DNA from 3 places in the Cellulosimicrobium sp. NPDC055967 genome. Region 1 is predicted to be linked to each of the others. Evidence: predicted binding sites of a transcription regulator. Region 1 holds the regulator's gene; each other region holds the start of a gene.
The links. Region 1 encodes Rex, which represses fermentation and respiration genes when NADH is low (regulators of the CRP and FNR family bind a similar motif). Its sites were predicted from a motif close to CTTGTGAANNNNTTCACAAG; they were not measured.

Region 1 (9,699 bases):
CCACCTGGGAGACGTGACCTCCGCCACTCCCGAACGGGACGGTTCGGGCGTCCGGACGGCGCCGACGGGGCGGGACATGACCGACGTCACGCCCCCGCGACGGTCGCGGCGCCCGGGAGGAGGTCGGCGACCGGCTCGGAGTAGTGCAGGCCGACGAGGCGGTCGTCCTCGAAGTGCAGCGACGTGAGCGACGCGAGCGAGCACTGCCGCTTGCGCGGGTCGTGCCACAGGCGGCGGTTCTCGAAGCTCAGGCGCGTGAGCCACACGGGGAGCTGGTGGCTCACGAGGAGGGCCTCGTGGCCCGCGGCCTTGTCCCGGGCGTCGGCGACCGCGGCGCGCATGCGCGCGACCTGCTCGGTGTACGGCTCGCCCCACGACGGACGGAACGGGTTCCACAGGAAGCGCCAGTGCTGCGGGTGGCGCAGCGACCCGTCCCCGACGCCGAAGGTCATGCCCTCGAAGTGGTTCGCGGCCTCGATGAGCCGGTCGTCGGTGCCGAGCTCGAGCCCGAACGCCTCGGCGGCGGGCGTGGCCGTCTCCTGGGCGCGCTGGAGCGGCGACGCGACGACGACGGCGAGGTCCGCGCGCGGGCGCGACGCGCCGTCGGGCCCGGGCTCGCCCGCGAGGTGCGCGGCGACGCGGCGGGCCATCTCGTGGCCCCGCTCGGAGAGGTGGTAGCCGGGGATGCGGCCGTACAGGACGCCGTCGGGGTTGTGGACCTCGCCGTGGCGCAGGAGGTGGACGATGGTGGAGACCATGCGCACCAGTGTCCCGCACTCCCGGCCCTGACCGGCACCTGCGGGGCGGCGGCTCCCGGAGCGACCCGGGTCAGGAGTCGCGGTCGGCCTTGCACGCCTCGGCGACGGCCGCCATCGCCTCGCCGAGCGCCCGGAACTGCTCCGGCGTGAGCACGTCGACCATGAACCGGCGGACGGCGGCCACGTGCGCGGGCGCCGACGCCACGAGGACGCGGTAGCCCTCGGTCGTCATCTCGCAGTTGACCCCGCGGCGGTCGCCCGTGCTCGCCGAGCGCCGGACCAGGCCGCGCGCCTCCATGCGCGCCACGGTGTGGGTCACGCGGCTGCGGGACCGGGCGAGCCCGTCGGCGAGGGCGGACATCCGCAGCGTGTGGTCCGGGCTCTCCGAGAGCCGCACCAGCAGCTCGTACTCGTTGAGCGACACGTCCGACCGCTCCTCGTGGTCGCGCCCCAGCGACTCGATGAAGCGCACGGTCCCGTCGAGGTAGGCGCGCCACAGGCGCTGCTGCTCGGCGTCGAGCCAGCGCGGCTCCTCGCTCGCGCCCGCGGTGGTCCCGCGGGCGGTCGTCGTCAGCTGGTGGTCGACGTCGTTACTGGTCATGGGTCCTCGGGCGCTGGCGGACGGGGGCGGGTTCAGGGGTGGAACCTCGCCGAACATTGTTCCACCTCACCGGGAATAGACGGATCACCCCCTGCGGTTGATACGCTCGTACGAAGTTGAACCTTCAACCAAGTTCGGTCCCCCGGGACCCTCGACCCCTTCAGGAGCACCCATGGCCACGCCGCTGCCCGCCGGGCTCAACGCTGGTACCTACGCCCTCGACTCGTCCCACTCGCAGGCGGCCTTCACGGTCCGCCACGCCGGCATCTCCAAGGTGCGCGGCACGCTCGCCATCACGGCCGGCACCATCACCGTGGGCGACGACCTCGAGTCGACCTCCGTGACCGCCGAGCTCGACGCCGCGTCCGTGAGCACGGGCGACGCGAACCGCGACAACCACCTGCGCAGCGCGGACTTCTGGGACGCCGAGAACAAGCCGACGTGGACCTTCGCGTCGACCAGCATCTCCGGCGACGGCGACGACTTCGTCGTGGCGGGCGACCTGACCATCAACGGCGTCACCAAGCCGGTCGAGCTCGAGACCGAGTTCGCGGGCACCGCGACCGACCCGTTCGGCAACGCGCGCGCCGGGTTCGAGGCGACCACGGAGATCTCCCGCAAGGAGTTCGGCCTGACCTGGAACGCGGCGCTCGAGACCGGCGGCGTGCTCGTGGGCGACAAGATCAAGATCGCCCTCGACGTCTCGGCCATCAAGCAGGCCTGACGACCGACTCCCGGGACCCCCTTCCCGGGGCCCCCTTCCTCGGGACCCTTCCCGGAGCACTGCACCCACCGGCAGGGGTGCCGCCCCGAGGGGCCGCGTGCGCGAGCACGCGGCCCCTCGTCGTTCAGCGGTCCTGGGCCTCGGCGAGCGCGCGAGCCTGGGAGTGGAACGCGAGGATCTGCAGCTCGCTGCCGACGTCCACGCCGCGCACGTCGACGTCCGCGGGCACCTGGAGCGCGCGCGGCGCGAAGTTGAGGATCTCCCGCACGCCCGCCGCGACGACCCGGTCCGCGACGGACTGCGCGTGCGCCGCCGGCGTCGCGAGGACCACGATCGACACCTTCTCCCGCGCCACGACCTCCTCCAGCGCGTCGACGTGCTCGACGACGAGGCCCGCGGCCCGCGTGCCCACGACCTCCGGCGACGCGTCGAGGAGCGCCGCGACGTGGAAGCCCCGCTGCTCGTACCCCGAGTAGTTCGCGAGCGCGTGCCCCAGGTTGCCGATCCCGACGATCGCGATGCGGTGCTCGTCCACGAGCCCCAGCGCCTCGGTGATGTACTGCGCGAGCGAGTCGACGTCGTAGCCCACGCCGCGCGTGCCGAACGAGCCCAGGAACGACAGGTCCTTGCGGAGCTGCGCCGGACCGACGCCGGAGAGCTCGGCGAGCTCGACCGACGACGTCGTCGCGACGCCCCGCGCCACCAGGTCGCGCAGCGCCCGCAGGTAGGACGGGAGCCGCGCCACCGTCGCGCTCGGGATACCCGGCGCCGTCACCTCACCGACTACCTGCTCAGCCACCCGTCACCCCGTCGTCCTGGGACCGTCCTCGTCGACGGTCGCGCTCCACCGGGAGGAATCATCCCAGGTCCGCGCGCGCCGTCGAAATCCGACCCACCGCGCGCGCGAGCCGGCGGGCGTCCACCCGCCAGAACCCCTGCTGGACGCCGCCGACCGTCACGACCGGCACGTACTCGCCGTACTGCTCGCGCAGCGCCGGGTCCGCGCCCGGCGCGTCCACGTCCACCTCCGCCCACGCGACCCCCGCCTCGGCGCACACCGCCTCGACGACGGCCCGCGCGTCGTCGCACAGGTGGCACCCGGCGCGGCCGTAGAGGAGGACGGGAGGGGTCGGCGCGTCGGAGGTGCTCACGCCTCCCAGGGTACGAGGACGCGGCCCCGGGCCGGGCGGGAGACCCCCTAGAGTGGGGACATGGCGACGTCTTCCGGTCCGGGCCCCGTCCCGACCCCCGGGTCGACCGCCCCCGAGGACGCGCCCGACGCCGGCCGCACGCCATCGGCCCCCGCGCACCGCACCGCCGCGTTCTTCGACGTGGACAACACGATCATCCGCGGCGCGTCGTCGTTCCACCTCGCCCGCGCCCTGTACCAGCGGCAGTTCTTCTCGACGCTCGACATCGTGCGCTTCGCCGTGCACCAGGCGCGCTACCTCCTGTTCGGCGAGAACAAGCAGCAGATCGACCGCATCCGGTCGCGCGCGCTCGCCCTCATCGCGGGTCGCTCCGTCGCGGAGGTCACCGCGATCGGCGAGGAGGTCTACGACACCGTCCTCTCGCTGCGCATCTACCCCGGCACGCGTCGCCTGCTCGACGAGCACCTCGCCGCGGGCCACCAGGTGTGGCTCGTCTCCGCGACCCCGGTCGAGATCGGCGAGCTCATCGCCCGCCGCCTCGGCACGACCGGCGCCCTCGGCACCGTCGCGGAGCACGAGGAGGGCTTCTACACCGGCCGCCTCGTGGGCGACATGATGCACGGCCGCGCCAAGGCCGCCGGGGTGCGCGCCCTCGCCGAGCGCGAGGACATCGACCTCGACGCGTCCTACGCCTACGGCGACTCGCTCAACGACGTCACGATGATGGAGACGGTCGGCCACCCCTGCCCCATCAACCCCGACGCGCGGCTGCGCAGGCACGCGCAGGACGTCGGCTGGCCCATCCGCGAGTTCCGCGGCCGACGCCGCCGCGTCGCCCGCAGCAGCGTCCGCACCGCGAGCTGGGCCGGGGCCGCCTGGGCCGCCGCGCTCGTCCTGCGCTCCGTCCGCCGCGCCGTCGACCGCCGCATCGCCCGCCTCTGACCACCCGCTCCCCCCGAGCCGGCACCCTCGCCCCGCCAGGGTGGACCCTCGTCACGCGAGGTAGAGCCCTGGTCCGCAGAGGTAGAGCCCTGGTCACGCGAGGTAGAGCCCTGGTCGCGTGACCGTCGGAGACGCGTCGAGCCCGGTCCCTCGGGAGGGGCCGGGCTCGACGACGGGTCGGCGCGTCAGGACGCGCGCGACGTCACTTCTTGTTGCGACGCTGGTGACGCGTCTTGCGAAGCAGCTTGCGGTGCTTCTTCTTGGCCATGCGCTTGCGGCGCTTCTTGATGACGGAGCCCATACGGTCCTCGCAATGCTCGAGCGGCGTGTCGGTCGGCGACCGGTCGACCGGCCGCGTGTGGTCCACGGTTGATCGGGGCGCCCCGGCGACCACGAGGGCGCCGCGAGCCGACCAACACGAGAGAAATCCGCCCCCTAGACTACCTGCTCGCGCTCGTGCCCCGGTACGCCGCGCGCCGCGCGGGCTCGCACGACGCCACCGCCACCGGGGCGGGGCGACCGCGTCAGTCGAAGTGCGGGTCGAGGCCGAGCAGCGGGAAGACGGCGCGGCGCGTGGCCGCGACGGCGCGATCGACGTCGTCGTCCGGGTCGTAGCCGCTGCTCCAGCGCCGCACGTCGACGGGCGGACCGAAGGCGAGCGGAGCGTCGAACCCGGCGACCTCGGCGACACGGGCGCGCCACTCCTCGGGGAGCGGCTCGCCCGCCGTCACCGGCCGGTGCACGACCTCCCCCACGACCGCCGTCCACACGAGCGGCACGACGCGCGCGATCGCGTACCCGCCGCCGCCGAGCGCGAGCCAGCGGCCGCCGGTGAGCTCGTGCGCGAGGTCGTGCACCTGGGCGAGCGCCGTCCGCTGGGCGTCCACGGAGACGTCGAGGTCGGAGAGCGGGTCCTCGCCGTGCGCGTCGCACCCGTGCTGGGTGACGAGGACCTCGGGCCGGAACGCCCGCAGCACCGGCGGCACGACGGCGTCGACCGCCCGCAGCCAGCGCGCGCCGTCCGTGCGGCGCGGGAGCCCGACGTTGACCGCCGTGCCCTCGGCGCCCGCGCCCCCGACGTCGGTCGGGTGCCCCGTGCCGGGGAAGAGCGTCGTCCCGCTCTGGTGGACGGACACGGTGAGGACGCGCGGGTCGTCCCAGAACGCCTCCTCCACGCCGTCGCCGTGGTGGGCGTCGAGGTCGACGTACGCGACGCGCGCGACGCCGTCGTCCAGGAGGCGTCGGATCGCGACGGCCGCGTCGTTGTAGACGCAGAAGCCCGACGCCGCGCCGGCCTTCGCGTGGTGCATGCCTCCCGCGACGTTCACCGCGTGCCCGACGCGCCCCGCGGCGATCTCCCCCGCCGCCTCGTAGGAGCCCGCGACGATCCGGGCCGCGGCCTCGTGCATCCCCGGGAAGACCGGGTCGTCCTCGGTGCCGAGACCACGGGCCGGGTCGGGGGTCCCGTGCTCCGACGCCGCGCGCACGGCCGCGACGTACGCCGGCTCGTGCACGAGGCCGAGCACGTCGTCGCTCGCGGGCTCCGGTCCGACGACGCGGGGCGCACCTGGAGCCGCCCCGTCGCCGTCGAGCAGGCCCAGCGCGCGCACCAGGCCCATCGTCAGGTCGAGCCGGGCCGGGGACATGGGGTGCCCGGGACCGAAGTCGTACCCGAGGAGCTCGGGGCTCCACACGACGCAGGATCCGGGCGCCGCGGCGCTCGCACCGGCGGGGGCGGGCGACGACGTGGGGTCGGTCGTGGGCATGGCTCACGGTAACGCCCGGCGACGCGCACCCGCCCCGACGGACCGGTCACCGGACCCCGGTGCGGCGCGCGGGGGCCGGAGGCGGCATGATGTCCCGGCGCCGGAACGGCGACATGACGGGTCACCAGGCCCGTGGCAGAGTGACGCGAGTGGTGAGGGAGGCTCCATGCCGACGAGCATGACCGGGCGCCTGTTCAAGGGGCGGGAGATCGTCGACCGCCTCGCCCGGCAGTCGCCCGCACGCCTCGCCGTCACCGTGTTCGCCGCCGTCATCGCGGTCTTCACCGCGCTCCTCATGGCCCCCTGGGCGACCGCGAGCGGCCGCGCGGCCCCGTTCGTCGACGCCCTGTTCACCGCGACGTCCGCGGTGTGCGTCACGGGTCTGGTCGTCGTCCCGACGGGCACGTACTGGTCGACGTACGGGCAGGTCGTCATCCTGCTCGGCATCAAGATCGGTGGCCTCGGCGTCATGACGCTGGCGTCGATCCTCGGCATGGCGGTGTCGCGGCGCATCGGCCTCACGCAGAAGCTGCTCACCGCGTCCGAGACGAAGACGACGCGGCTCGGCGAGGTCGGGTCGCTCGTGCGGGTCGTCATCATCACCTCGACGTCGCTCGAGCTCCTCATCGCGCTGCTCCTGCTGCCCCGCTTCATCGTCCTCGAGGAGACGTTCGGCGAGGCTGCGTGGCACGGCATCTTCTACGGCATCTCCGCGTTCAACAACGCGGGGTTCATCCCGACCGAGCACGGGCTCGCGCCGTACGTCGGCGACTGGATGCTGTGCCTGCCGATCATCCTCGGCGTGTTCATCGGCTCGCTCGGGTTCCCCGTGATCCTCAACGTCATGCGCAACCGCAAGCGCGTGACGAAGTGGAGCCTGCACACCAAGCTCACGCTCACCACGAGCGCGGCGCTCGTCGTCGTCGGCACCGTCCTCTTCGCCGCGTTCGAGTGGACGAACCAGCGCACGCTCGGCCCGCTCGCGTTCGGGGAGAAGCTCCTCGCGTCGCTGTTCGCCGGCGTCATGCCCCGCTCCGGCGGCTTCTCGACCGTCGACACCGGCGGCATGCACGAGGCCAGCTGGCTCATCACCGACGCCCTCATGTTCGTGGGTGGCGGCTCCGCGTCGACCGCCGGCGGCATCAAGGTCACGACGCTCGCCGTCATGCTCATCGCCATCGTCTCCGAGGCGCGGGGGGACCGGGACATGGAGGCGTTCGGGCGACGCATCCCGCGCGACACGCTCCGCCTCGCAGTCGCCGTGTCGTTCGTCGGCGCGACCGCCGTCCTCGTGTCGAGCCTGCTCCTGCTCGAGATCACCGGCGAGACGCTCGACGTCATCCTGTTCGAGACCATCTCCGCGTTCGCGACGGTTGGCCTCAGCACCGGCATCACGCCCGACCTGCCCGACGCAGGCAAGTACGTGCTCGTCGCGCTCATGTTCGTCGGGCGCACCGGGACCATGACGTTCGCCGCGGCGCTCGCGCTGCGCGACCGTCGTCGCATCGTGCGCTACCCCGAGGAGCGCCCCATCATCGGGTGAGCGACACCGCCCGGCGCACCGTGCGCCGTCGGGCACCGCCCCCACCCTCCCGACCACGAAAGGCCCCACCGTGACCGACCCCTTCTCCCACGGCGCCGACCCGAGCACCACCGGGGGTGCGGCGACCGGGAAGGACGCCCTCCCCGCCGACCCGGTCGCGCGCCGCATCGTCGAGCGGGGCCGCGCCGAGCGCTCCCGCCGCGACGAGGCGAAGGCGCCGCGCAAGGACGCCGGCGTGCTCGTCATCGGTCTCGGACGCTTCGGGACGGCCATCGCGGCGACGCTCGACCGCCTCGGCCAGGACGTGCTCGCCGTCGAGCGCGACCCCGAGCTCGTCGCCCAGTGGAGCGGTCAGCTCCCCCTCGTCGAGGCCGACGCGTCCAACCCCGTCGCGCTCGAACAGCTCGGCGCGCGCGACTTCCCCGTGGCCGTCGTCGGCGTCGGGACGTCGCTCGAGGCGAGCGTGCTCATCACGGGCAACCTCGTCGACATGGGCACGCCCCAGATCTGGGCCAAGGCCATCTCCGCCGAGCACGGGCGCATCCTCCAGCGCATCGGCGCGCACCACGTCGTCTTCCCCGAGGCCGACGCCGGCTCGCGCGTCGCGCACCTGGTCTCCGGCAAGCTGCTCGACTACATCGAGGTCGAGGACGGGTTCACGATCGTCAAGATGCGCCCGCCCAAGGAGGTCCAGGGCTTCACGCTCACGCAGTCGAAGGTCCGCGAGCGCTACGGCGTCACCGTCATCGGCGTGAAGTCCCCCGGCGAGGACTTCCTCTACGCGACCCCCGAGACCCGTATCAGCGCCAACGACCTCCTCATCGTCTCGGGCCACGCCGACCTCCTGGAGCGCTTCGCCGCCCGCCCCTGAGCCCCCGCGGCGCCGGGTCGGGTCGGGCTGCGGCCCGCGCGGTCGCGTCCGCGCCAGGTCAGGGCTGCGGGCGGTGCAGGAGGAACACCCCGCGGTGGAGGGGGCGGTCGAGGCGCTGGTCGTCGGTCGCGACGTACTCGTCGAGGACGGCGAGGATGCGCCGGTCGAGCTCGGCGACGTCGTCGTCGGAGAGGTGGAGGCCGAAGGTCGCGGCCGTCGAGACGGCGTCGGGGCCTGCGGCGAGGGCGTCGTCGAGCGCGGCGGCGAAGGGTCCGAACCGGACGTCGGGCGCCGTCCCGCGCAGGGGGTCGTCGAGCCACCAGGTAGCACCGGTCGCGCGGTAGGGGCGTTCGAGCGCTCCCCCGGCACCGGTGCGCACGTCGGCGGGCTCGAGCAGTCCGGCGCGGACGAGGAGCCGGACGTGGTGGAGGGCCGTGCCGGGGGCGACGCCGAGGTGGTCGGCGAGCTCCTTGTTGGTCATCTCGCGCGTGCCGCACTGCCGGACGATGCGCTGGCGCAGGGGGTGGGCGAGGGCCTTCGCCTCGAGCGCCGTGGGCGGACGCCGTCCGGGCACGCCGGGCGGCGTCGCACCCGCGGTCGCTGCTGGCTCCTGCGGCGTGGGCTCGGCGCTCATGGCACCCATCGTACGTCGATCGAATCGAGATCCACCGATCGATTGGGATTTCTCGATCACTGTGCCATGCTGGCGCCATGGCCCTCGCACCCCGCCGACGACGGACGGTCGACACGCCCCTGGGCGGGCCGTTCCGGCGCCTCTGGACCGCGTCGACGGTCTCCAACCTCGCCGACGGCGTGCTCAAGGTCGCGCTGCCGCTCGTCGCGGTCCGCTACACCGACTCGCCCGCGCTGGTCGCCGGGCTGACGTTCGCCCTCACGCTGCCGTGGCTGCTCTTCGCGCTCCCGGCCGGCGCGCTCGCGGACCGCCTCGACCGGCGCCACGCGATGATCGGCGCCAACGTGGCGCGCGCGCTGCTCGTGGTCGCGCTCGCCGCCGTCGCGCTCGTGCCCGACGCCGGGAGCATCGCCGTGCTCTACGTCGTGGCGTTCGGCGTGGGCGTCACCGAGACGCTCTACGACACCGCCGCGCAGTCGATCCTGCCGCAGGTCGTCCCGCGCACCGCGCTCCCCCGGGCGAACGGACGTCTCTACGCGGCGGAGCTCACCGCGAACCAGTTCGTCGGCCCGCCGCTCGGCGGGCTGCTCGTCGCCGCAGGGGCGGCGGTGGCGTTCGGCCTCCCGGGCGCGCTGTGGGCGCTCGCCGTCGGGCTGCTCGTCGGCCTGCCCGGCTCGTACCGCCCCGAGCGCACGACCCGCACGACGCT
Region 2 (9,699 bases), on a different contig from region 1:
GCGTGGCGTGCGGCGAGGCTGCGCTTCGTCGCCTCGTACGCCGCGGCCTCGGCGGAGACGGCGCGCAGCCAGTCGCGGAACGCGACGACGTACGCCGCGAACGGCGAGCCGAGGCGCCGGACGTGCAGGATCACGGGCGGCTCGTCCTCGTCGCCGGGGCGGGTGAGCAGTCGCTTGGCGTAGAGCTCGGGGGCGGGGTCGGCGCCCGGGCGCGGGACGTCCCGGTACACGCCGGGCGAGTCGGGGCGCGCCCCGCGCTCGATCGAGAACCCGAGCGGCCCGAGCGCGGATTCGAGCGCCGCTTCGGAGGGCAGCGGCGCGATGCGCACCTGGAGGTCGATGATCGGCTTCGCCGCGAGCCCGGGGACGGCCGTCGACCCGATGTGCTCGACGACGACCGGGCTCGTGCCGTCGGGGCTCGCGAGGTCGGCGAGCGCGCCGGCGACGCGCTCCGTCCACCGCCTCCCGGTGTCGGCCCATCGGGGGTCGTGGATGTCGACGGTCGCTGCGGGCACCCGTGAACCCTACGACCCGGCCCCGCCTCGGGAGCGCAGGCCCACCGAGACGTGAGAAGTGGCCCCGGGACCATGGCGGTCCGGGGCCACTTCTCGGGTCTCGGCGAGCGGGCGCTCGTCGGCAGGTCGGGTCAGTACGTCGTCAGGCCGTGAGCGCGGAACTGGTCGCGCACGCGCTCGGTGAGCTCGGCCGACGGAGCGGGCGTGTCGTCGAGCTCGTAGGTGCGCCCGAGGGCGTCCCACTTGTCGCGGCCCATCTGGTGGAAGGGCAGCACCTCGACGCGTGTCACCGTGCCGGGGCGGATCGCGTTGAGCGAGGCCGCGTACTCCGCGACCTTCTCCACGTTGTCCACGTCGTCGGTGAGGCCCGGGACGAGGACGAAGCGCACCCACACCTCGGGCGCGTGGCCGGTGAGGCCGCGCTCGGCGATCCGTCGTCCGAACCTCAGGGTCGGCTCGAGGTCGCGGCTCGTGACCTTCTTGTAGGTGTCGGGGTCGCCCGACTTCACGTCGAGCAGCACGAGGTCTGTGTCGTCGAGCATGGCGTCGGTCGCGTTGGCGCCGAGGAAGCCCGACGTGTCGAGCGCGGTGTGCACGTCCATCGCCTTGGCGCCGCGCAGCACGCGGGCCGCGAACGCGGGCTGCATGAGCACCTCGCCGCCGGAGAGCGTGAGCCCGCCGTGGGTGGCTCGGAAGACCGGCAGGTAGCGCTTGACCCGCCCCAGGAGCTCGTCCGCCGTGACGGGCCGACCGTCCTTCATGGCGAACGTGTCGGGGTTGTGGCAGTACAGGCACCGCAGCGGGCACCCGTTGAGGAACACCGTGAGCCGGGTCCCCGGGCCGTCCACGGCGGTGACGAGCTCCCAGGAGTGGACCGAGCCGAGCTCGCCTGCGCGCATCGCCGCGAGCTTGTCGGCCCGGTCCACGTCCGCGACCGTCAGCCCGTCCAGGCCCGCGCCCGCCCGGCGGGCGTGGCCCACGGGCGTGCCCGACGCGGCGGGCTCGACCGCGGAGGTCGGGGCACCCGGGACGTCGAGGCGCGTGGCGTCGTCGGGCAGGGTGCCCCCGGCGACGCCGCACCCGCGCGACGGGCGGACGGCGGGGCCGGGAAGGGTGACGGTCATGGCGGGCTCCTCAGCGCTCGTCAGAGCGCGCCGTGGAAGGTGCGCGAGAGCACGTCGAGCTGCTGCTCGCGCGTGAGGCGGACGAAGTTCACCGCGTACCCGGACACGCGGATCGTCAGCTGCGGGTAGTTCTCCGGGTGGTCCATGGCGTCCAGGAGCGTCTCGCGGTTCAGCACGTTGACGTTCATGTGGTACCCCTCGGACCCGATGTAGGCGTCCAGGAGGCCGGCGAGGTTGGTGACCTGCTCCTCCTTGGTGCGCCCGAGGCCGCTCGGCACGACCGTGTTGGTCAGCGAGATGCCGTCCTGCGCCTCGTCGTACGGCAGCTTGGCCACCGAGAGCGCCGAGGCGAGCATGCCGTGGGTGTCGCGCCCGTTCATCGGGTTGGCGCCCGGGGCGAACGGCTCGCCGGCGCGGCGGCCGTCGGGCGTGTTGCCCGTCGCCTTGCCGTACACGACGTTCGACGTGATCGTCAGGACCGACTGCGTCGGCACCGCGTCGCGGTAGGTCGGGTGCGTGCGCACCTTCGCCATGAACCGCTCGACGAGGTCGACGGCGATCGCGTCGGCCCGGTCGTCGTCGTTGCCGTACGTGGGGAACTCGCCCTCGGTCACGTAGTCGACGACGAGGCCGCGCTCGTCGCGCACGACGGAGACCTTCGCGTGCTTGATCGCCGAGAGCGAGTCCGCCGCGACGGACAGGCCCGCGATGCCGCACGCCATGGTCCGCAGCACGTCCTTGTCGTGCAGCGCCATCTCGATGCGCTCGTACGCGTACTTGTCGTGCGACCAGTGGATGCAGTTGAGCGCCTCGACGTAGGTCTCGGCGAGCCAGTCCATGGTCGCGTCGAACTTCGCCATGACGTCGTCGAAGTCGAGCACGTCGCCCTCGACGGGCGCCGCCACGGGCGAGACCTGCTTGCCGGAGATCTCGTCGCGGCCGCCGTTGATCGCGTAGAGCAGCGTCTTGGCGAGGTTCACGCGAGCACCGAAGAACTGCATCTGCTTGCCGACCCGCATCGGGGACACGCAGCACGCGATCGCCGCGTCGTCGCCCCAGTGCTGGCGGATGAGCTCGTCCGACTCGTACTGCACGGCCGAGGTGTCGATCGAGACCTGCGCGCAGTAGTCCTTGAAGCCCTGCGGCAGCTCCGGGCTCCAGAAGACCGTCATGTTCGGCTCGGGGGCCGGGCCGAGGTTGTAGAGGGTCTGGAGGAAGCGGAACGAGTTCTTGGTGACGAGCGGGCGCCCGTCCTCGCCCATGCCGCCGATGGTCTCGGTGACCCACGTCGGGTCGCCGGAGAACAGGGCGTCGTACTCGGGGGTGCGCAGGAACCGCACGATGCGCAGCTTGATGACGAAGTCGTCGATGATCTCCTGCGCCTCGGACTCCGTGATGCGGCCGGCCTCGAGGTCGCGGTCGATGAACACGTCGAGGAAGGTCGACGTGCGGCCGAGCGACATCGCGGCGCCGTTCTGCTCCTTCACCGCGGCGAGGTAGGCGAAGTAGAGCCACTGCACTGCCTCGCGGGCGGTGGTCGCCGGGCCCGAGATGTCGTAGCCGTACTCGGCGGCCATCTCCTTGAGCTCGCCGAGCGCGCGGATCTGCTCGGCGTGCTCCTCGCGCTCGCGCACGACCTGCTCGCTGAACGGCTGCGCGTCGAGGCCGAGCTTGTCGAGCTTCTTCGCGGCGATCAGCGCGTCGACCCCGTAGAGCGCGACGCGGCGGTAGTCGCCGATGATCCGGCCGCGGCCGTAGGCGTCGGGCAGGCCGGTGATGATGTGCGAGCTGCGGGCCGCGCGCACGTTCGGCGGGTAGACGTCGAACACGCCCTGGTTGTGGGTCTTGCGGTACTCGGTGAAGACCTTCTTCAGGGTCTCGTCGACCTCGTAGCCGTAGGTCTGCAGCGCGCCCTCGACCATGCGCCAGCCGCCGTTCGGCATGATCGCGCGCTTGAGCGGGGCATCGGTCTGCAGGCCGACGATCACCTCGTGCGCCTTGTCGATGTAGCCGGGCGCGTGCGCCGTGATCCCCGCGGGCGTGTGGGGGTCGACGTCGTAGATCCCCATCTCGCGCTCCTCGGGGAACATCGCGGACAGCGTGTCCCAGATCCCCGTCGTGCGCTCCGTGGGCCCGGCGAGGAACGACGCGTCGCCCGTGTACGGGCGGTAGTTGCGCTGGATGAAGTCGCGCACGTCGACCGTGTCGCGCCACGGGCCGTCGGTGAAGCCCTCCCACGCGGGGACGTGCGCGGTGTCGTGCTGCGCGTCGACGCCGCCCTCCACCGCACGGCCGCCGCTCGTCGTGCCGGGTGCCTCGGAAACGCTGGTCATCTGGACCTCCCTCGTGCCTGACGCGCGGGTCCGCGCGCCGGCCGGACCCGCCGGTCTCCCCGGCCTCGGGTGGAGGCCCTCGTGGGAGGTCCGACGGGCTCCTTCGCCACCTCCAGGCTAGGTTCACGCGGCGTCGCGCGGAGGGGTTTCGGGCCGTCCGGGGACCTAGGTCCCGAGCCGGGCGGGACCCCGCGGGAACCGCGGGATCTCGCCGTTTCCTCACCGCTTACACCCCGTCGCGACCACCTCTTGTGATGACCTTCACAAGCCCTCGGAAGCTGGCTGCGACCCCGGCAGCGCACCCCCGTGACGCACGACACGGACGCACGTCACACGCCCGCCCGACGTGGTCGCGGCTTCCGTGTGAGACTGCCCGGGTGAAGCGCACCGTAGGGGTCGAGGAAGAGTTCCTGCTCGTCGGCGACGACGGCCACCCGGTCGCCCGGGCCGCGGAGGCCCTGGAGGCGTCGGGGACCGACGAGAAGGGCGGCGGGACCGGCTCGCTCGAGTCGGAGTTCATGGAGGAGCAGCTCGAGACCGCGACCCACCCGCGGCGCGAGCTCGACGACCTCGCGACGGAGATCCGCGCGGGCCGGCAGCGCGCCCAGGAGGCCGCGGACCGCGTCGGCGCCCGGGTCGCCGCGCTCTCCACCTCGCCCCTGCCCTTCGAGGGCACCACCGTCTCGCGCCTGCGCTACCTCGAGGCCCGCGCCGCGTTCGGGCTCACGGCGCGCGAGCAGCTCACGAGCGGGTGCCACGTGCACGTCGCCGTCGCGGACGACACCGAGGGGGTCGCCGTCCTCGACCGCATCGGGCCGTGGCTCTCCACGCTCCTCGCGCTGAGCACCAACTCCCCGTTCTGGCAGGGCCAGGACAGCGGGTACGCCAGCTTCCGGTCCCAGGTCTGGTCCCGCTGGCCGACGTCGGGGCCCACCCGGGCGTTCGGCTCGCCCGAGGCGTACCGCGACGCGGTCGACACCCTCGTCGCGACCGGCACGATCCTCGACGAGAACATGGTCTACTTCGACGCCCGGCTGTCGTCGCGCTACCCGACGGTCGAGATCCGCGTCGCCGACGTGTGCCTCGACCCCGACACGGCGACGCTCCTCGCGGCCCTCAGCCGCGGCCTCGTCGAGACGGCGGCGCGCGAGGCCGCGGACGGCGTCGCGGCACCGGAGCTCCGCCCCGAGATCCTGCGGACCGCCTCGTGGCGCGCCGGGCGCTCGGGCCTCGAGGAGGACCTGGTCTCGCCGCTCACGTGGCGCCCCGCCCCGGCGCACGACGTCGTTGGGCTGCTCGTCGCGCACGTGCGGGACGCGCTCGTCGACGCGGGCGACCTCGACGCCGTGACGGAGCTCCTCGGACGCCTCTGGTCCGGCGGGAACGGCGCGCAGCGCCAGCGCGCGTGGCACGCAGCGTCCGGCGGGGATCTGCGCGCCGTCGTCGAGCAGGCCGTGGAGGTCACGCACTCCTGACGCCCCGGCCGCCGGCGCGCCGCTGACAGGACGCGCTGCGCGCTACGGCGCGGTGAGGGCCGCCTCGCGGGCGCGGGCGACGACGTCGTGCACGGTCGGTCCCAGGACGTCCGGCCGCGGGCCGTCCGCCCACGCGCGCCCGTGGGAGACCCAGCCGGTGCGGGTGCCGGCGGCCCGGCCCGCGGCGACGTCGGCGTGCGCCGCGTCCCCGACCATCCAGACCTCCGCACGGTCCACGTCGGTCGCGCCGACGCGCTCCAGCGCGATCTCGAGGAGCCGCGGGTCCGGCTTGTCCACGCCCTCCTCGCCGGACACGACGACGGCGTCGACGTGCACCCCGACCCGGCAGCGGGCGAGCTTGCCGCGCTGCTGGGCGGACGTCCCGTTCGTCACCACGACGACCACGTCGCCGTCGGCACGCAGCGCGTCGAGCAGGTCGAGCACGCCGTCGTACGCGCGCACGTGGTCGAGGATGCCGGCGCGGAAGCGGTCGACCGCGGTGGGCAGATCCTCGTCCCAGCCGAGGCGGTCGACGATGACGCGCGCCACCTCCGTCTTGACCGCGAACCCGCCCTGGTCGGCGGCGACGATCGCGGCGAGGTCGGAGGCGTCACGCCCGGCGCGCGCGACGGCGTCGGCCGCCCAGGCGGCGAACGCGGCGTCGCGGCCGACGAGCGTGTTGTCGAGGTCGAGGAGCCAGATCACGCCTGGACCCTAGCCCGGACGACCCGCGCGGCGCCGAGGCGTCCGCGGCGGGCGTCCGGGACGGTCAGCCGCGGGCGAGCGCCGCGAGCGCGTCCAGCACGTCGCGCGCGACGTCGGCCGGCGTGAGCCGGTACGCCGAGGCCACCTGGTCCCGGGTCGCGTGGTCGAGGAACTGCGCGGGCAGGCCGAGCGCGTGCACCGGCGTGCGGACGCCGCCCTCGAGCGAGCGCTGCGCGAGGAGCGCGCCCACGCCGCCGTCGGCGACGCCGTCCTCGACGCTCACGACGAGGTCGTGCTCGCCCGCGAGCTTGACGAGCGCGCTCGGCATCGGCAGGACCCACGTCGGCGACGCGACGGTGACGTCGACGCCGTGGGCCGTGAGCGACTCCGCCGCGTCGAGCGCGACGCGCGCCATGGACCCGGGGCCGACGAGCAGGACCCGAGCGCGGGGTGCCGCGCCCTGCGGGGCGGTCCTCGGCGCCTCGCCCGGCACGGCGAGCAGGTCCACGCCGTCCACGGTGTCGACGGCGGGCAGCGGGTCCCCGAGCGCCCCCTTGGGGTAGCGCACGACCGTCGGTGCGTCGTCCACGTCCACGGCCTCGCGCAGCGCCGTCCGCAGCGTCTCCTCGTCGCGCGGCGCGGCGAGCCGCAGGCCGGGCACGATGCGCAGCATCGCCATGTCCCACATGCCGTTGTGGCTCGCGCCGTCGTCGCCCGTGATGCCGGCACGGTCGAGCACGAACGTCACGCCGGCCTTGTGCAGGGCGACGTCCATGAGGACCTGGTCGAACGCGCGGTTGAGGAACGTCGCGTAGACGGCGACGACGGGGTGCAGGCCCGCGAACGCCATGCCCGCGGCGGACGTGGCGGCGTGCTGCTCGGCGATCCCGACGTCGAACGTGCGCTCGGGGAACGCCTGCGCGAACGGCTTGAGCCCCACGGGCTCGAGCATCGCCGCGGTGATCGCGACGACGTCGGACCGGCGCCGCCCGATCTGCACGATCTCGTCCGCGAAGACGCTCGTCCAGCCGAAGCGCGACGGCGCGACCGGCAGACCGGTCTCGGGGTGGATCTTCCCGACGGCGTGGAAGCGGTCGGCGACGTCCTGCTCGGCGGGCGTGTACCCGCGGCCCTTCTCGGTGATGGTGTGCACGATCACGGGCGCGCCGTACGCCTTGGCCCGGCGCAGCGCGTGCTCCATGGCCTCGACGTCGTGCCCGTCGACCGGGCCGACGTACTTGATGCCGAGGTCCTCGAACATCCCCTGCGGGGCGACGACGTCCTTGAGACCCTTCTTCAGGCCGTGCAGCCACTCGTAGGCGAACCGCCCCGGCGCGCCGGACCGGTTGAGGGTGCGTTTGCCCCACTGCAGGAAGCTCTCGTAGCCGTGCGTCGTGCGCAGCGTCGACAGGTGGTGCGCGAGGCCGCCGATCGTGGGCGAGTACGAGCGCCCGTTGTCGTTGACGACGACCACGAGCCGCCGGTCCTGGCTCTCCGCGATGTTGTTGAGCGCCTCCCAGGCCATGCCGCCCGTGAGCGCGCCGTCGCCGATGACCGCGACGACGTGCCGGTCGGTCAGGCCGCGCACGACGTTCGCCTTCGCGATGCCGTCGCCCCACGAGAGCGCGGTCGACGCGTGCGAGTTCTCGACGACGTCGTGGTCGGACTCGGCGCGCGACGGGTAGCCCGACATTCCGCCCTGCTTGCGCAGCGCCGAGAAGTCCTGGCGACCCGTGAGGAGCTTGTGCACGTAGGACTGGTGGCCCGTGTCGAACACGAACGTGTCGGTCGGCGACGAGAACACGCGGTGCATCGCGATCGTGAGCTCGACGACCCCGAGGTTCGGACCGAGGTGCCCGCCGGTGCGCGAGACCGAGTCGACGAGGAACGCACGGATCTCGCCGGCGAGCTCCCGCGTCTGCTCGAGGGTCAGCCGTTGCACGTCCTCGGGCGAGGTGATCGTGCCAAGCAGGCTCATGCAGATGCTCCGTTCCGTTCCCGTGCGACCAGCCCGACAACTCTAAAGCCTGTCGAACCTCCCCGCTGAGGTGTTCGGCAGCGTCCTTCTCGGACGTCCCTATGCCGCTGGCGCGGTGAGGGTTCCCACGTCATCCCGGCTGGTTTCGTCGACGCGAGGGCGTCGGCCAGAGCCGTCCGGTCGGTGGGCGTTGGTGACCTGGCCTCGTGCTTCGGGGTCCAGGACCTGGGAGTGGTGCTTCTCGCCCCAGGTGGCGAGGTTGACCGCGGCGTTCAGGTCGCGGTCGATGGTGTGCCCGCACGTGTCGCAGACGAAGACGCGGTCGGCGAGGGTGAGCGTCGTGGTGACGTCGCCGCAGGCCGAGCAGGTCTTCGAGGAGGGAAACCATCGATCCGCGACCAGGACCTGCCCGCCACGCCAGGACTGCTTGTAGGCGACCTGGCGGGCGAGCTCTCCCCAGGCCGCGTCCGAGATCGCTGCGGCGAGCCGGTGGTTGGCGAGCATGCCGGTGATGTTCAGATCCTCGATGACGAGCCGGTCGTGGGTCTTGACCAGCGCGCTGGAGACCTGGTGCAGGAAATGATGGCGGCGGGCGCGAACCCGCTCGTGGTGCCGAGCCAGCCGACGCACTGCGGAACGCCGTTTCGCCGAGCCCTTGACCTTCCGGGATACGGACTTCTGCAACCGGCGAGTGACCGACTGCGCGGCTCGTAACGCCTTGGGTGCCGTGCTTGCGCGCAGCACTTCGGCTCCGTCGCTGGTGGCAGCGACGACGGGCGCGTGCAGGCCGCGGTCCACGCCGACCCATCCACCGTGATCGGTGTCCTCATTCGGCAGGTGCCGGGCAGCAGGGTGCAGGTCGCTGGCCTCGACGTTCACGCTGATGCGCCACCGCCCGCCACGCCGCGACACGGTCACGAACAAGATCCGAGCCCTCCCCGCGGCGAGCATGCGGCGCAGCTTCCGGGTGTCGTCATGGACCTTGATCGCGCCGATCCCGGGCAGGGTGACCGAGCGCGGCCCAGCCTCACCGACGCGGATCGTGGACCGCTCACCGGTCTTCGTCCTCGAGGTCTTGTTGCGCATGCGGAACGAGCCACGCTCGTGGTTCTTCTTCTTGAACCGCGGATGCCCGACCGCCCGACCGGTCCGCTTGCCACGCCGGGAGTCGGTCCATGCCTTGAGCGCTCTGCCGAGGTCGACGACAGCTTCCTCGAAGACCTGCGCGCTCACCTCGGTCCGCCAGGCCAGGCCTGTGACTTCGGCCTCGACGACGCCCGAGCCATCGACGATGAACCGGCGACCGGCGGCCCCCGAGCGCTTCCACGCGTTGAACGCGTTGATCAGGTCAAACCCCGTCCACGGCACCGACACGATGCCGTCATCGGCATTCTCGGACGCGTCGCGGGCGCTCAGATGCAGGCGTAGGCCCTGATTGAACGCGAACCGCGCAGCACCCTCGTGCCTGGCCATGGCACGCGCTTGTTCCACGGTGGGCTCAACAACCCACTGGAACGTCGTATGCCGGGACACGACGAGCACGCTACCGCCGAGCACCGACAGGCTGGG
Region 3 (9,699 bases), on a different contig from region 1:
CGCGACCCTCTCGACCGCCGACGCGAGCGGCCGGGTCGACGCCCGGACGCTGATCCTCAAGGACGTCGACGGCGACGGCTGGCTCTTCGCCACCCGCGCCGACTCGCCCAAGGGCCTGGCGCTCGCGCAAAACCCGAACGCCGCGCTGACGTTCTTCTGGCGCGAGCTCGGCCGCCAGGTGCGGGTGCGCGGTCCGGTGGTCCCGCTCGGCCCCGACGCGTCCGCCGCCGACTTCCGCGCCCGCTCCGACTTCTCCCGTGCGACCGCGCTCGCCGGGCCGCAGAGCGCCCCGCTCGCGTCGCGGGACGCCTACCGGACCGCGTGGGACGCGGCGCTCGCGCGGGTCCGCGCCGAGCCCGACGTCGTCCTCGACGCCTGGACGGCGTACGCGCTGGAGCCCACGAGCGTCGAGTTCTGGGCGTCCTCGCCCGAGGGCCAGACCCGACTCCGCTACACCGCACGACCCGACGCCGGAACCGACGAACGCCTCCCCTGGACGAAGGAGCTCCTGTGGCCCTGACCGGAACCAGCCCGCTCGCCCTCCCCGACGTCGAGGACGTGCGCCACGACGCCCGGTCCGCGCTCGCCGCCGTCACCGCCGCGACGCGCGCCCTCGACGACGACGCCCTCGCCGGCTCCTCGGACCTCCCCGGCTGGTCGCGCAGCCACGTGCTCGCGCACGTCACGGCGATCGGCGAGGCGATGGCCCGCCAGGCGGAGCGCGCCGCGCGCGACGAGCTCGTCGAGGTGTACGACGGCGGAGCCGCCGGCCGCGAGGCCGGCATCCAGGCGGGTGCCCGCCGGTCCGTCGCCGAGCACGTCGCCGCGCTCGAGTCGCTCGCCGAGCGCCTCGACGCCGCGTGGCCCGCTCCCGGGTCGTCCGGGTGGGACGCCCCCGTGACCTACCGCGACGGGACCGTCGCCGACGCGCTCGTCGCATGGTGGCGCGAGTCCCGCATCCACGCCGTGGACCTCGACGCCGGGATCGGCCTCGACACCTGGCCGCGCGCGCTCGGCCTCCACCTCCTCGACTTCCTCGGGGTCCGCCTCACGGACGACGTCGTGGTCGAGGTCGCGAGCGAGCCCACCGCGCTCGGGGTGGGTCCGGGCGGCCTTCGCCTCGCCGCCGAACCCGGGGTCTCTCCCGACTCGGAGACTCCCGTGGGGAGCGACCCCGGGTTCGACGCGCGAGCCGGTGTCGTCGTCCGGGGTCGCCTCACCGACGTCGCCGCCTGGCTCGCGGGCCGCGCCCCCGACGCCGAACCCCTCGCCTTCCGCTCCGGCGAACGGGTCACCCTCCCCGACATCGGCCCCTGGCCCTCCCCGTACTCGCCGCCGCGGTAGACCCGCGGTGCGGTTCGGCGCGTGGTCTGGTCTCGGGCACGAGCCGAACCCGCCGCTCAGCCGTCGACGCTTCTGAGCACTCCGCGGCCTTGCTCTACCTCGGCGGACGGGGCCCCGGGGTGTGGGTGAGACGTCCGGCCTGTGCCGGTCGGGACGTTCGTCCCGGGAAAGTGTGACGCACGCCCGTGATGGAACGCACACTTAGTGCACTCTTTCACAAGCGTAGAATCGGAGCGTGTCGAGTCGAGCGAGCAACCCCGCAAGCAGCGCAGACCAGATCGACGTAGCACTCATCGGCGGTGGCATCATGAGCGCCACGCTGGGAGCCCTCCTCAAGGTCCTGGAACCCTCCTGGACCGTGCGCATCTACGAGCGTCTGGACGCCGTGGCGCAGGAGTCGTCGAACCCGTGGAACAACGCCGGGACCGGCCATGCCGCCCTGTGCGAGCTGAACTACACGCCGGAGAAGGCGGACGGCTCGATCGACATCACCAAGGCGGTGAAGATCAACGAGCAGTTCGAGGTGTCGCGCGAGTTCTGGCACCACCTGCTGACGACGGGCGCGCTCCCGCAGCCCGCGAGCTTCATCTCCCGCACGCCGCACATGACCTTCGTGCGCGGCGCGAAGAACGTCGACTACCTGCGCCGCCGGTTCGAGACGCTGCGCCAGCACCCGCTGTTCAGCGAGCTCGAGTTCAGCGACGACCCCGCCGTGATCGCCGAGTGGGCCCCGCTCCTCGTCGCCGAGCGCGACGGTGACGAGCCGGTCGCGGCGACGCGCGCGACGAGCGGCACGGACGTCGACTTTGGCGCCCTCACGCAGCAGCTCGTCGACCACCTCGTCTCGCAGGGCACGCAGCTCTACCTCGAGCACGAGGTCAAGAACCTCAAGAAGACGAAGGACGGTCGCTGGCGCCTGACGGTCAAGGACCGTTCGTGGAACGCCCCGAAGCGCCGCTCCACGGTCGAGGCCCGGTTCGTGTTCGTCGGCGCCGGAGGCGGCGCCCTGCCGCTGCTCCAGGCCGCGGGCATCCCGGAGGCCAAGGGCTACGGCGGCTTCCCCATCAGCGGCGAGTTCCTGCGCACCGACAGCCCCGAGTTCGTCGCGCAGCACCAGGCCAAGGTCTACGGCAAGGCAGACGTCGGCTCGCCGCCCATGTCCGTCCCGCACCTGGACACGCGCGTCGTCGACGGCAAGACGTACCTGATGTTCGGCCCGTACGCGGGGTTCAGCCCCAAGTTCCTCAAGAAGGGCAAGTACCTGGGCCTGCTCACGTCGCTGCGCCTGCACAACATCGGCTCGATGCTCGGCGCCGGGCTCAAGAACATGGACCTCACCCAGTACCTGGTGGGCCAGCTCCTGGCGAGCCCGGAGACCAAGTTCACCGCCCTCCAGGCCTTCATGCCGACGGCGCACCCCAAGGACTGGGAGACGATCACCGCGGGCCAGCGCGTCCAGGTGATCAAGAAGGACGAGGACGGCAAGGGTGTCCTGGAGTTCGGCACCGAGGTCATCGCCGCGGGCGACGGCTCCATCGCGGGCCTGCTCGGCGCCTCTCCGGGCGCGTCGACCGCGGTCCCCGCGATGATCGACCTGCTGGAGCGCTGCTTCCCCGCCCGCTTCACCAAGTGGCGCCCCGAGCTCGCGACGATGATCCCGAGCCTCGGCCACGCCCCTTGGGAGGCCGAGGAGCTCGAGGGTCTCGACCAGCTCACCGGCGGCGCGGACGTCGACGCGGTCGGCTCGCGCGCCTGACCTCGACCTGACGTCCCTCCCCCGACGACGGCCCGGACCTCCACGAGGTCCGGGCCGTCGCGTCTCTCTCGCCGCGTCTCGGTCGTCGCATCTCTGTCGCGGCGTCTCTGCAGCCGCCTCCCTGCCGTCCTGGCCGTCTCGCGTCCGCCGTCGTGCGTCCGCCGGCGTGCGTCCGCCGCGGGCACCGACCAGGTCAGCGCGGGAGCGGCACGCGCCGCGCCGCGCTCGGCGGACGCCGGGACGACGTCGGCGGCTCAGGGAGCGTCGCCGGCGCCGGGAGCGCACCCCGGACGCCGTCGCGCACGGCGGGGTTCGGGACGACGCGTCGCAGCACGAGCTCGGCCGCGACCTCGTGCGGGTCGACGGGCGCGCCCGACGCACCCTGCGCGCCTTGCGCCTCCGGGCGGGAGGCCGCTGCCCGCAGGTCGGCGTCGAGGCGCTCCGCGTCCCGGTCCCACCGCTCGCCCTGGACCGCCCGGTCGCCCCACGCGCCGGCACCCGGCCATGCGCCGTCGGACCCCGCGGGGAACCACGGCCACGCGCGGTCCTCGCGCCGCACCGCGAGCGCCCCGACGGTCGGGCCGACGACGAGGAGAAGAACCATCACACCCCAGAAGATGTCCATGCCCCCACCCTTCCGCCGGGCGGCACCGCCGACGAGTGGCAGGACTGACACCTCTCGACAAGATCCCGCCACGGGCGTAGCGTGCCGTGCATGGTGCACTCCGTCGCGACCGTCGTGTGCGACGGCCTGGCCCCGTTCGAGTTCGGCGTCGTGTGCGAGGTGTTCGGCCTCGACCGCAGCGAGGACGGCGTCCCGCCGTTCGACTTCCGCGTGTGCGGTCCGGTCGCCGGGTCGCCCGTCCGCACCTCGGTCGGCGCGCAGGTCGTCCCCGACCACGGGCTCGACGCGACGGACGACGCCGACCTCCTCATCGTCCCGGCGATCCGCATCGGCTCGCACTACCCGCCCGAGGTGCTGGACGCGGTCCGGCGCGCGTCCGAGCGCGGCGCGCTGCTGCTGAGCGTGTGCTCGGGGGTCTTCCTCCTCGCCGCGGCCGGGGTGATCGAGGGCCGGCGGGTCACGACCCACTGGATGCACGCCGACGAGCTGCGCCGCCGGTACCCGAGCCTCGACATCGACCCGGACGTCCTGTTCGTCGACGACGGCAACCTCGTCACGAGCGCCGGGACCGCCGCGGGGATCGACGCGTGCCTGCACCTCGTGCGGCGCGAGCTCGGGGCCAAGGCCGCGAACACGATCGCGCGGCGCATGGTCGTGCCGCCCCAGCGCGAGGGCGGGCAGCGGCAGTTCATCGAGCGCCCGGTCCCCGAGTGCGCGGAGGACTCGTTCGCCGAGCTGCTGGAGTGGATGACCGAGCACCTCGACGAGCCGCTCACGGTGCGGGACCTGGCGCTCCGGGCCCACACCTCGGAGCGCACGTTCGCGCGCTCGTTCGTCGCCCAGACGGGCACGACGCCGCTCGCGTGGCTCACGTCGCAGCGCGTGGGGCACGCGCAGTCCCTCCTCGAGGAGTCGACGCTGGACCTCGAGGAGGTCGCGCGGCGCTGCGGGTTCGGGTCGGCGGCGCTCCTGCGCCACCACTTCCGGCGCGCGGTCGGCATCACGCCCACGGAGTACCGCCAGACTTTCCGCTTCGCCGCCTGACCTCGCCGCGCCGGTCGGCTCCTTCGCGAGTCCTTCACCTGCCCTGCGTGTGCGAGCAACCTACGGTCCCGTAGGGTAGAGCCATCTGCACCACGAGCACCCGCTCACCTCCGCGGCTGGGAAGTCGACACCGACACCCCGCGAGGACACATGACCTCTGCCGCAGTGCGCCCGGGCTTCCGGGCCACCCGCCCCCGCACCGACGAGCCGGGCGCCGTCACCAGCACGTACAGCGCGCTGTCGCGCACCGTGCGCGACGCCGGTCTGCTCCACCGGACGCACGGCTACTACCTGTGGACCCTCGCCGTGCTGACGCTCGCGCTCGGCGGCGCCGTCGCCGGGTTCGTCCTCCTGGGCGACTCGTGGTTCCAGCTCCTGATCGCCGGCGCGCTCGGCCTGATCTTCACCCAGTTCGCGTTCGTCGCCCACGAGGCGTCGCACCGGCAGGTCTTCGCGTCGGGCCCCGCGAACGACCGCCTGGGGCGCATCCTCGCGAACGGCGTGGTGGGGATCAGCCACTCGTGGTGGATGAACAAGCACACGCGCCACCACGCGAACCCCAACCAGCGCGGCAAGGACCCGGACATCGCGCCCGACGTCGTCGTGTTCCTCGACGACGACGCCGCGGCCGCCAAGGGGCTCAACGCGCTCATCAACCGGTACCAGGGCTGGCTGTTCTTCCCGCTGCTCACGCTCGAGGGACTCAACCTGCACGTCCAGGCGTACCGCTCGCTCCTCGCGGGCGGCCGCACGCGCGGCAACCTCCGCGACCGGGTCCGTGAGCTCGTCATCCTCACGCTGCGCCTGTCGCTCTACGTGGGGGCGATCTTCTGGTTCCTGCCGCTCGGCATGGCGTTCGCGTTCCTCGGCGTGCAGCTCGCCGTGTTCGGGGTCTACATGGGGGCGTCGTTCGCGCCCAACCACAAGGGCATGGCGATCATCCCCGAGAACACCAAGATCGACTTCCTGTCCAAGCAGGTCCTCACGTCGCGGAACATCCGCGGCGGCTGGTGGATGAACGTCCTCATGGGCGGGCTCAACTTCCAGATCGAGCACCACCTCTTCCCGAGCATGCCGCGCCCGCACCTCGCGCGGGCGCGCGAGATCGTGCGCGAGCACTGCGCGAACCTCGGCCTGCCCTACACGGAGACGAGCCTCGTGCAGTCCTACGGCATCGTCGTGCGGTATCTCAACCGCGTCGGCCTCTCGGCGCGCGACCCGTTCGACTGCCCGATGTTCCGCCAGCTCCGCAAGGTCTGACGGGGCCGCGGCGCGCCGTCGGGTCCCGCGGGCCCGACGACGCGCGAGCCGGTCAGGCCGACGCCGCGTGCCCGTGCCGCCAGTACCCGACGAAGTCGACGTGCGTCTTGGGGACGCCGCGGTCGTTGACGAGGTGGCGGCGCACCCCGGTCGCGAGGGTCGACTCCCCGACCGCGTACGCGTAGACGGGACCGGACGGCAGGTCGGCCGACCGCACCGCCTCGAGCGCCAGCGCGCCGGGCAGGAGCGCGTGCGGGTCGGTGCCCTCAGGAGCGGAGTCCTCCCGCACGACCCAGCGCAGCTCGACCCCGGCCGGGACGCGGAAGTCCTGCGCGTCCGCCGCCTCGGGAATCTCGACGATCGCGAGGCCGCGCGCGTCGTCGGGCAGCGACTCGCAGATGCCCGCGACCGCGGGCAGCCCGGTCTCGTCGGCGACGACGAGGGTCCAGTCGTGCGGGACGCGCGGGTTGTACCCCACCCCCTGGTCGAGCACGCCGACACGGTCCCCCGCCTGGGCGGACAGCGCGAACGAGGACGCGGGCCCGGCGTCGCCATGCACGACGAAGTCCACGTCGATCTCGCGCAGATCGGGCCGCGCGGCGCGCACCGTGTAGTTGCGGACCCAGGGCCGGCGCGCCTTGGGTGTCGCGAGGTACTGGACGTACCACATGCCCGAGGTCCGGGTAGGCAGGCGCAGGGAGTCCTGGTCGTCGCGGGCGAGGAACATCCGGAACCACTGGTCGAAGCCCATGGGCGTGAAGAGGTCCATGTCCTCGCCGCCGAGGGTCACCCGCACGACGTTCGGGCTCACCCGCTTGCTGCCCACCACGCTCAGCGTGACGACGTGCGCGTCGGCGGGCTTGACCATCGTGAAGGTGGCCACCAGCGGCTCCTCGGGGTGCGGCCCGGGCCTCCCGGGCGGACGACGGCCCCGCGACCACGGCGACCCGTAGCAAGGTTAGCCTCACCTATGGGTCGCCGTCGATGTGGTCGATCCCACACCCCCCGCGGCGCTCCCCCGGCCGGAGACGCCGCGCGCCGCTGTCATGCTCGACGCGTGGAGCTCCCCGTCGCCTGGTCCGTCGTCCTGCTCGTCGCCGCCGCGTGGAACCTGCTCATCTGGCCGCGCTTCCTCCAGCGCATCGCCAAGGACCCGCGCTCGCGCGACGCCGACGGCCGCGCGACCCGCTTCCTCACCGTCCACGTCGTGCTCATCACGGTCTCGCTCGTGCTGGCCGCCGCGGTGGGGGCGCTCGGCGTCCTCACGCTCGTCTGAGCCCGGCGAGCCGCTCCGGGTTCCGGAAGAGCAGGACGCGCACGACGCGCTCGCCGTCGTACTCGACGGACGCCGCCATCGCCGGCACCCCGTCCCGGGTCCACACGCCGCCCAGCGCGCCGTTGACGAACGCCGGCTCGAACGCCATCGCGGTCGTCTCGGGCTTCGCCGAGAGGCCCACGAGCATCCGTGCCACCTTGTCCGCGCCCATGACCGGGCGCAGCGCCGCGCGCGCCTTGCCGCCGCCGTCGCTCACCACGACGACGTCCGGCGCGAGGACCTCGACGAGCGCGGTCGTGTCGCCCGTGGCGCACGCGGCCATGAACCGCTCGACGGCGGCGCGCTGCGCGTCGTCGGGCGGCGTGAACCGCGGGCGACGCGCCCGCACGTGCTCGCGCGCGCGGTGCGCGGTCTGGCGCACGGCCGCAGGCGAGCGGTCGAGGCCCTCGGCGATCTCGTCGTACGGGACGTCGAACACCTCGCGCAGCACGAACACGGCGCGCTCGAGCGGGCTCAGCGTCTCCAGCACGACGAGCAGCGCCATCGAGACGTCCTCCGCGCGCTCGACCTGCAGCGCGGCGTCCGGCATCGTGAGGAGCGGGTCGGGCAGCCACGATCCCACGTACGTCTCGCGCCGCGTCCGCAGCGTGCGCAGCCGGTCGAGCGCGAGCCGGGTCGTCACGCGCACGAGGTAGGCGCGCGGGTCCAGGACGTCGGACCGGTCCGCCGACGACCACCGCAGCCACGCCTCCTGGACCACGTCCTCGGCGTCGGCCGCGGAGCCCGTCATCTCGTACGCGACCGTGAAGAGGAGCCGGCGGTGCACGGCGAACGGCGCGAGGGCCGGGCCGGGTCCGCGAAGGTCCGCGACGTCGTCGGGCAGCCGGTGCTCTGGGCGGTCGCTCACCCGGCCAGCCTGCCCGCCGTGCCCTCCGCACGCAGCCCGCCGCCGAGCGGGACCTCGCACCGGTCGCTGAAGCCCTGGCTGGACAGGCCGAGGGCCGCGTTGATCCGGCTGCGCAGGTTCTCCAGCGCGACGACGGCGGTGAGCTCGACGAACGCGGGCTCGCCCAGGTCGTCGACCAGCGCGGCCGCGAGCTCGTCCGTCACCGTCGGCGGGGTCGCGGTGGCCGCCTCGGCGTACTCGAGCACGCGCCGCTCGACGGCGGTGTACACGTCGCTCTCGCGCCACGCGGGCACGTCGTGGAGCTTGCGGGGGTCGACGTCCCCGTGCTCCGACTCCCAGTAGCCGAAGTCGACGCACCACGAGCAGCCGATCCGCACCGCGGACGCCATGACCGCGAGCGCGGACAGCGTCGGGTCGAGCGTCCGCCACCGCGCGACGCCGGCCTCGAGGACGCAGTACGTCGTCGCGACGCGCGGGTGGTGCCCGACGGCGGCGAGCGGCTCGAGCACGGCGCCGTACCGGCGTCGCGAGAGCGCCGCGAGCGTGCGGTTGAGCAGGGTCCGGGGTGGGTCGAGCGAGATGCGGGCCACGAGGGTCTCCTTCCGTCAGCCGGCGCGGTGCGCGCCGGTCGAGCGCGGGGTCGACCATCCAGACGCGCGCCACGGGCCGCGCGTGACACGCCCGCGCGTGACCTGCGTCACGGCCGGTGGGCGCGCTTCTCGTTGCCCCGGCGGTAGTTCCCCGTCGCCCGGGCGAGCAGGAGCTGCACCTCGCCCTCGTCGTCGCGCGCCTCGGCCCGCTCCAGGGCCGCGACGAGCCGGTCGGCCGCCGCCCCCGCGACGGTGACGACGACGCGACCGCCACGTGCGACCCGGACGCGACCGTCCTTGGTCACCTGGTGGTCGAACGGGTCGGGAAACGGGTCGGGGGGCGTGCGGTCGCTCGTCATTCCGCCACGCTAGGGCGCGTCGGACGGCACGCGCACGGCCTTTTGCCCGGCGCGCGGCGGCACGAGGTTCGCGAGCGGCGAGTAGCGCGGCACCCAGCGCGCGAGGGCCGCCGCGGACCCCGCGCCGAGGAGCGACGTCGCCCAGACGCCCGCCGCGAGCGACCCCAGCGCGGCACCCGCCGAGAGCACGAGGGGGCCGAGCGCGTCGCCGGTGTCCTGGAAGAGCCGCCACACGCTGAGGAAGGTCGGGCGCACGGCCGCCGGGGCGACGTCGGCCCCGAGCGTCATGACGATGCCCGACCCCATCCCGTTGCCGATCCCGAGCACGGCCGCGACGACGGTCACCGCGCCCACCGTGTGGGCGAGGGGCAGGAGCGCGAGGCCGACGGCCATGGTGAGCATCGACGGCACGGCGACCCACAGTCGCCCGAACCGGTCCATGACCTTGCCCGCCGGGTAGAACAGCAGCATGTCGAGCGCGCCGGAGACGCCGAAGACCAACGACGTCACCTCCGCGTCCAGCCCGAGGTGCTCGCCC

Region 2: the regulator Rex is predicted to act here: its motif matches at 4,221-4,240, upstream of pflB (formate C-acetyltransferase).
Region 3: the regulator Rex is predicted to act here: its motif matches at 1,546-1,565, upstream of mqo (malate dehydrogenase (quinone)).

What each region holds. Positions count from the first base shown of each region.
Region 1 is NZ_JBHJYJ010000001.1:168,887-178,585, forward strand. Features, by position in the region: gene ACFC2L_RS00810 (histidine phosphatase family protein) at 87-758, opposite strand; gene ACFC2L_RS00815 (MarR family winged helix-turn-helix transcriptional regulator) at 829-1,359, opposite strand; gene ACFC2L_RS00820 (YceI family protein) at 1,532-2,083, shown strand; gene ACFC2L_RS00825 (redox-sensing transcriptional repressor Rex) at 2,208-2,882, opposite strand; gene ACFC2L_RS00830 (glutaredoxin family protein) at 2,941-3,234, opposite strand; gene ACFC2L_RS00835 (HAD family hydrolase) at 3,295-4,176, shown strand; gene ACFC2L_RS00840 (30S ribosomal protein bS22) at 4,379-4,477, opposite strand; gene ACFC2L_RS00845 (acetoin utilization protein AcuC) at 4,701-5,942, opposite strand; gene ACFC2L_RS00850 (TrkH family potassium uptake protein) at 6,109-7,485, shown strand; gene ACFC2L_RS00855 (TrkA family potassium uptake protein) at 7,652-8,356, shown strand; gene ACFC2L_RS00860 (ArsR/SmtB family transcription factor) at 8,415-8,990, opposite strand; gene ACFC2L_RS00865 (MFS transporter) at 9,068-9,699, shown strand, end outside.
Region 2 is NZ_JBHJYJ010000018.1:28,773-38,471, forward strand. Features, by position in the region: gene ACFC2L_RS17880 (GrpB family protein) at 1-515, opposite strand, end outside; gene pflA (pyruvate formate-lyase-activating protein) at 647-1,639, opposite strand; gene pflB (formate C-acetyltransferase) at 1,660-3,972, opposite strand; gene ACFC2L_RS17895 (glutamate--cysteine ligase) at 4,350-5,447, shown strand; gene ACFC2L_RS17900 (HAD family hydrolase) at 5,490-6,152, opposite strand; gene dxs (1-deoxy-D-xylulose-5-phosphate synthase) at 6,217-8,130, opposite strand; gene ACFC2L_RS17910 (RNA-guided endonuclease InsQ/TnpB family protein) at 8,230-9,699, opposite strand, start outside.
Region 3 is NZ_JBHJYJ010000022.1:15,726-25,424, reverse strand. Features, by position in the region: gene ACFC2L_RS19130 (pyridoxal 5'-phosphate synthase) at 1-520, shown strand, start outside; gene ACFC2L_RS19125 (maleylpyruvate isomerase family mycothiol-dependent enzyme) at 511-1,344, shown strand; gene mqo (malate dehydrogenase (quinone)) at 1,580-3,100, shown strand; gene ACFC2L_RS19115 (hypothetical protein) at 3,294-3,725, opposite strand; gene ACFC2L_RS19110 (helix-turn-helix domain-containing protein) at 3,816-4,769, shown strand; gene ACFC2L_RS19105 (fatty acid desaturase family protein) at 4,920-6,029, shown strand; gene ACFC2L_RS19100 (siderophore-interacting protein) at 6,082-6,912, opposite strand; gene ACFC2L_RS19095 (SCO4848 family membrane protein) at 7,087-7,305, shown strand; gene ACFC2L_RS19090 (RNA polymerase sigma-70 factor) at 7,292-8,212, opposite strand; gene ACFC2L_RS19085 (carboxymuconolactone decarboxylase family protein) at 8,209-8,802, opposite strand; gene ACFC2L_RS19080 (hypothetical protein) at 8,910-9,161, opposite strand; gene ACFC2L_RS19075 (MFS transporter) at 9,171-9,699, opposite strand, start outside.